2 regions of the Streptomyces sp. NPDC087901 genome follow, and region 1 is predicted to be linked to the other one. Evidence: predicted binding sites of a transcription regulator. Region 1 holds the regulator's gene; the other holds the start of a gene.
The links. Region 1 encodes HspR, which represses chaperone genes until heat shock. Its sites were predicted from a motif close to TTGAGNNNNNNNNNCTCAA; they were not measured.
Positions count from the first base shown of each region.

Region 2: the regulator HspR is predicted to act here: its motif matches at 1,892-1,910, upstream of lon (endopeptidase La).

Region 1 is NZ_JBIUUC010000004.1:502,303-505,709, reverse strand. It holds gene ACIOEW_RS15990 (LuxR C-terminal-related transcriptional regulator) at 1-923, shown strand, start outside; gene ACIOEW_RS15985 (heat shock protein transcriptional repressor HspR) at 954-1,400, opposite strand; gene dnaJ (molecular chaperone DnaJ) at 1,402-2,595, opposite strand; gene grpE (nucleotide exchange factor GrpE) at 2,677-3,327, opposite strand; gene dnaK (molecular chaperone DnaK) at 3,324-3,407, opposite strand, start outside.
Region 2 is NZ_JBIUUC010000008.1:193,437-196,843, forward strand. It holds gene lon (endopeptidase La) at 1-1,869, opposite strand, end outside; gene ACIOEW_RS24685 (isochorismatase family protein) at 2,218-2,796, shown strand; gene ACIOEW_RS24690 (nucleotidyltransferase) at 2,854-3,407, shown strand, end outside.

The DNA.
Region 1 (3,407 bases):
GCATCGCCCGGTCAGCTGTCAGCACCGCGCCCTGCCTCATCGACACGGCTCTCCTGCTGCCCGACCCGCTCGACAGCCGGCTCCTGCGCCCCGTACCGCCGTCTGCGGCCCTCGCACATCTGCTGCACCCCATCGCCCAGGGACTCCTGGACCAGGTGCGGATCTCCGACCGCCTGGCCCAGGCGCTGGTGCCTCTGACCTTCCTCGACCACGGCACCCCCCACCTCGCCATCACCGTGCTCAAGGGGCGCTCGACGGTCCAGGCGTCCATCAACGAATCCGCGCAGGAAGTGACCGAGGAGATCCTCACGCTCCAGCCCGGCAGCACGCGGCCCCAGGAGGATCTGCGACAGGCCCTGTCGGGCACGCTGCCCACGGTTGAGCGGGGCGTTCAGGTGCGACACATCTACCAGCATTCGGCGCGCTACAGCCCGGCTCTCAAGGCGTACGTGAGCCAGCTGCCGAGGAGCCTCCTCCAGGTCCGCACCATGGAACAGGCGATCGAAGTCCTCATGATCTTCGACCGCAAGGTCGCCTACGTCCCCGCCGAACCCGACCGCAGCGTCGCCCTGGAGATCCGCCACCCCGCGCTCGTCGCCTTCCTGGCCGAGATGTACGAGACGCTCTGGGCCCTGGCCACCCCGTTCACCCAGCAACTCCCCACAACCGTCCCCGGCGCCCCCGTCACCGCCGTCCAGCAGAGCATCGCGCGCCTGTTGATGGAGGGAAACCAGGACGAGGCCGTCGCCCACAAGCTCGGCATCAGCGTCCGCACCTGCCGCGCCCACATCTCCAAACTCATGCAGACCCTCGACGCCACCAGCCGCACCCAACTCGGCGCCCTCCTCGTCCGCTCCGGCATCGCCGAGCCCGTACCGCCGCGCACAGCAGAGGAGCCCGTCACCCCCGACGTTGCGGGGTGACGGGCTCCTTGCACGGGAAACGGTCCCCGTTCAGTCCTTCGGCCTCTTCGGCCGCCAGACCACCAGGGCACTGGTCTGCTGCACATCCTGATACGGCACCAGGTCGCGCCGGTACGACGCATGCACCTGCGCCTCGCGCTGCTGCATGGCCACCGCCGCCCCGTCGACGGCCGCCGAGAGCTCGGCGACACGTTGCTGAAGGGCCGCGACCTGGTGCTCCAGTTCGATGATGCGTTTGATGCCGGCCAGGTTGATGCCCTCGTCCTGCGACAGCTGCTGCACGGTGCGCAGCAGCTCGATGTCGCGGGCCGAGTAGCGCCGTCCGCGCCCGGCCGTGCGGTCGGGCGAGACCAGGCCGAGGCGGTCGTACTGGCGCAGCGTCTGAGGATGCAGGCCCGAGAGCTGGGCCGCGATCGAGATCACGTACACCGGGGATTCATCGGTGAGTTCGTACGGATTACGTCGTCGGCCGTCCACCTCAAGCTCCCTTCGCTGCCTGGAACAGCTCCGCCCGCGGGTCCTGGTCCGCGGTCGCCTTTCGGTAGGCCTCCAGGGCGTCCCGGGCCTCAGGGCCCAGGTCCGTGGGGACCGTCACCTCGACGGTGACCAGCAGGTCGCCGCGGGTGCCGTCCTTGCGGACCGCGCCCTTGCCCCTGGCCCGCATGGTGCGCCCGTTGGGCGTGCCGGCCGGAAGCTTCAGGGTGACCGGCGGTCCGCCGAGCGTGGGGACCTTCACCTCGCCGCCGAGCGCCGCCTCCGTGAAGGTGACGGGCACGGTGACCGTGAGGTTGTCGCCCTTGCGGCCGAAGACCGGGTGGGCGTCGACGTGGACGACGACATAGAGGTCGCCGGCCGGTCCGCCGCGCTCACCCGGGGCGCCCTTGCCGCGCAGCCGGATCCGCTGGCCGTCGAGGACGCCCGCCGGAATCCTGACCTGCATGGTGCGGGACGACTTCGCCCGGCCGCTGCCCTTGCAGACCTCGCAGGGGTCCTGGGCGATGAGGCCCCGGCCCTTGCAGTCCACGCAGGGATCGGTGAGCGAGAAACCGCCGCCGCTGCCGCGCGAGACCTGGCCGGTGCCGACGCAGGTCGGGCAGACCCTGGGGGTGCCGTTCTTGTCGCCGGTGCCGGAGCACGCCTTGCAGGGCGCCTGGCTGGACATCCGCAGCGGGACCGTGGCCCCGTCGACCGCCTCGGTGAAGCTGAGCGTCACCTCGGACTCGATGTCCTGGCCGCGGCGCGGCTGCACCCGTGTGCCGGTACCGCCGCCGCCCCGGTTGAACAGGCCGCCGAAGACGTCTCCCAGGCCGCCGCCACCGCCGCCGAACCCGCCGGCGCCGCCCTGGCCCCCGCCTGGGGCACCTCCGAAGAGGTCCCCCAGGTCGAAGTTGAAGTTGCCCTGGGCTCCGCCGGGTCCGGGGCGGAAGCCGCCGTTGCCGAAGAGGGCGCGTGCCTCGTCGTACTCCTTGCGCTTCTTGGTGTCACCGAGGATGTCGTTCGCCTCGGAGATCTCCTTGAAGCGCTCCTCCGCCTTGTCGTCGCCCTTGTTGGCGTCCGGGTGGAACTCGCGGGCGAGCTTCCGGTACGCCTTCTTGATCTCGGCGTCGGTGGCGTCCTTCGGGACGCCGAGAACCTTGTAGTAGTCCTTCTCGACGAAGTCCTTCGTACTCATCGACGTCCCTCCTTCCGGACGACCGGCCACATGGCCGGGCGGGTGGGCGAGCGGTGTGCTGCCAGATGGTCGGACGGAATGTCAGACCTCCTCGCCGCCACCGCTCTCCTCGTCGTCAGTCTTCTCTTCCTTCGCGGCCGCGGGCGTGGCCCCCGGCTGGGGTTCGGCCACCGCCACCCGCGCGGGGCGGATGGTGCGCTCGCCGATCCGGTACCCCGGCTGCAGGATCGCCACGCAGGTCGTCTCGGTGACGTCCGGCGCGTACGAGTGCATCAGGGCCTCGTGGATCGTCGGGTCGAAGGGCTCGCCCTCCTTGCCGAACTGCTGCAGTCCGAGCTTGGCGACGACCGTCTCCAGCGATTCGGCCACCGACTTGAACCCGCCCACGAGCTCACCGTGCTCGCGGGCCCGGCCGACGTCGTCGAGCACGGGCAGGAGCTCGGACAGGAGACCCGCGACTGCGATCTCCTTGACCGTGACCCGGTCCCGCTCCACACGGCGGCGGTAGTTCTGGTACTCGGCCTGGAGCCGCTGGAGGTCGCCCGTGCGCTCGGAGAGCGCGGTGCGGACCTGGTCCAGCTGAGCCGTCAGACCGGCTGTCTGGTTCGCGTCCCCGGCCGGGGCCGCCGCCTCCTCCGAAGAGGGGGTGGCGGCCTTCGGCTCGGCGTCGTCAGGGGTGGCGCCGGAGGGGACGTCGGGCTTCTCCTCGAAGCCCGGAGTCTCCTCGGTCACGCCGCACCGCCCTTCGAGTCCTTCTCGTCGTCGACGATCTCGGCGTCGACGACATCGTCCTGGGCGTCGTGGGGCTGCTC
Region 2 (3,407 bases), on a different contig from region 1:
GGTCACGGCGAGCCCGGTGGCCACGCCCGGCACCGCGGTACGGCGCTCGGCCGGGTCCTGGGCGGACTCGGGGACGTGGTGCGGCCGGCCGATGAGACCGCGCAGGTCTTCGTCGGTCACCGTGAACGGCAGTTCGCGGTCGCCGAGCTCGTGCTGGGCCGCGACCTTGCGCAGCAGCCGGGCGACGGCCCGCTCCAGGTTCCGGACCCCGGCCTCCCTCGTGTACTCACCGGCCAGCTTGCGCAGCGCCGACTCGTCGAGGGTGACCTCGGCCTTCTCCAGACCGGCCCGCTCAAGCTGACGCGGGAGCAGGTGGTCGCGGGCGATGACGACCTTCTCGTCCTCGGTGTAGCCGTCGAGCCTGACCAGCTCCATCCGGTCGAGCAGAGCCTCCGGGATGGATTCCAGGACGTTGGCCGTGGCCAGGAAGACGACATCGCTGAGGTCGAGTTCGACCTCCAGGTAGTGGTCGCGGAAGGTGTGGTTCTGCGCCGGGTCGAGCACTTCGAGAAGGGCTGCGGCAGGGTCGCCCCGGAAGTCGGAGCCGACCTTGTCGATCTCGTCGAGCAGGACGACCGGATTCATCGAACCGGCCTCCTTGATGGCGCGCACGATGCGGCCCGGGAGCGCGCCGACGTACGTACGCCGGTGGCCTCGGATCTCCGCCTCGTCCCGGACACCGCCGAGTGCGACTCGGACGAACTTGCGCCCCATGGCGTGCGCCACGGATTCACCGAGCGAGGTCTTTCCGACCCCGGGAGGCCCGACCAGGGCCAGCACCGCACCGCCGCGCCGGCCTCCGACCACACCCAGCCCGCGGTCGGCCCGCCGCTTGCGTACCGCGAGGTACTCGGTGATGCGCTCCTTCACGTCCTGCAGGCCCGCGTGTTCGGCGTCGAGGATCTCCTGGGCGCCCTTGATGTCGTACGCGTCCTCGGTCCGCTCGGTCCACGGCAGTTCGAGGACGGTGTCGAGCCAGGTCCTGATCCAGGAGCCTTCGGGGCTCTGGTCGGAGGAGCGCTCCAGCTTGTCGACCTCCTTGAGCGCGGCCTCGCGGACGTGCTCGGGAAGGTCGGCGGCCTCGACGCGTGCCCGGTAGTCGTCGGACTCGTCGCCGGAACCGGGTTCACCGTTGAGTTCGGAGAGCTCCTTGCGTACGGCGTCGAGCTGGCGCCGCAGCAGGAACTCACGCTGCTGCTTGTCGACGCCCTCCTGGACGTCCTTGGCGATCGACTCGGCGACGTCCTGCTCGGCGAGGTGCTCGCCGAGCCACTGGATGGCGAGCTTCAGCCGGGCCACCGGATCGGCGGTCTCCAGCAGCTGCACCTTCTGGGTGGTGGTGAGGAAGGGGGAGTATCCGGAGTTGTCGGCGAGCGCCGAGACGTCCTCGATCTGCTGGACCCGGTCCACGACCTGCCAGGCGCCGCGCTTCTTCAGCCAGCTGGTGGCGAGTGCCTTGTACTCCCTGACCAGCTCGGCGACGGCTCCGGGGAGAGGCTCGGGGACGGAGACGTCGACCCGGGTCCCTTCCACCCAGAGCGCGGCACCGGGACCACTGGTCCCGGCCCCGATCCGCACGCGGCCGCGGCCGCGGATGAGCGCGCCCGGGTCGCCGTCCGAGAGCCGTCCGACCTGCTCGACGGTCCCGATGACACCGATCCCGGTGTAGGTCCCGTCGATGCGCGGAACGAGCAGCACTTCGGGCTTGCCTCCGCCCTCACGGGCTGCGGCCTGCGCGGCTTCCACCGCGGCACGTACATCGCTGTCGGACAGGTCCAGAGGCACCACCATTCCGGGCAGCACGACCTCGTCGTCGAGCGGCAGCACAGGCAGGGTGAGCGGTGTGACCGCATTGGACTCAGTAGCCATGATCTCCCCTTCGGCAGTCAAGTTGAGCTATGAAGACTCAATGCTCCTGAGCCACCGAATGTTCCCCGGGCTGTGTTCGCTGTGAGCGATCGCGGTATGACAGTGGCGGCGTGCCTTGGGTGCAACGCCGGACGGGACCGCCGTAGTCCCGCGACCGCACGGGCCCGCGTACGCGAATTCGGGCGCGAAGCGGGCGGCACATCGTGAGCGGAGTCGGGTGCGAAGTCGGGCGGCACATCGTGCGCGGAGTCGCCCGGCACATCGTGCGCGGAGTCGTGCTCGAAGTCGTGAGCACATCGGGCGCGAAATCCCGTGGAGGACGAGGCCCCGGCCGACCAGGATGGGCCGATGACCGATTCCCTTCTTCCCGTGCAGGCCCTGCTCGTCGTGGACGTCCAGAAGGCGGGGGTGACCGGAGACAGGGCTGTGCCCGGCGCAGCCGGACTCCTGGAGCGGACGGCGGGCCTGATCGCGCGGGCACGGCAGAGCGGTGCACTCGTCGTGCACCTCCAGAACGACGGCGCTCCCGGCGCGGGCGACGAGCCCCACACGCCCGGCTGGGCGCTCCACCTGCCGGTCGGGGCGGGCCCCGCGGAGTCCGTGATCCGCAAGACCCGGGACGACGGCTTCGCCGGCACGTCGCTGGGCTCCTTGCTGAGCGGGGCGGGCGTCGAGGCGGTCGCCGTCTGCGGCGTGATGTCGGAGATGTGCGTACAGGCGACGGCCCGCACGGCCCTGGCCCTGGACTACCGGGTCGTTCTCCCTTACGACGCGCATGCGACGCAGGACATCCCGGCAGCTCCCGGGATCAGCGAGGCGGTCCCGGCCGCCGTGGTCTCCCGGGTCGCCGCGTGGGCGATCAGCGCGGACGCGGACGTCACCACGCCGGCCGCGGACGTGACGTTCGCGGCGCCGCCGAAGGCGTAGCCGTAGTCACGGGGATATGCCGTGGCCAGGGGGGAGCGGGACGGGCAGAGTACCCGTATGAACGACGACCGCGGGCTGAACCGGGACGGCACGATCGCGCGGGAGGGCTCACTGAGCCGGGTGCAGGAGGGGTTCGCGCCTGCCGTGGCGGCGGCCCGTTCCCGGATCACCGAGGTCTTCGGTCCCGCCCGGCTGGACAGCGCCTACCTCTACGGCAGCGTTCCGCGTGGCACGGCCACGCCCGGGGTCTCCGATCTCGACCTCCAGCTCGCCCTCCACGACGAGCCCACCGACGCCGACCGCGCCGACGCGCACACGATCGAGACCGCGCTTGACCGCGCATTCCCGCAGATCGATGGCGTCGGGATCCTGCTGACCAGCAGACGCACTCTGCTGAGCGACCTCGAACGTCACGATGCCGGATTCTTCATCGCCTGCCTCTGCACCCCGCTGCTCGGCAACGACCTCGCCCGGCAACTCCCCCGGTACCGCCCCACTTCCCAGCTCGCCCGCGAGACGAACGGCGACCTCGCACGCGTACTCCCGCGCTGGCGCGCCCGAGCCTCCGAAGCCACCACGGACGTCGAACGCAGGGCCCTCGGCCGTGTCGT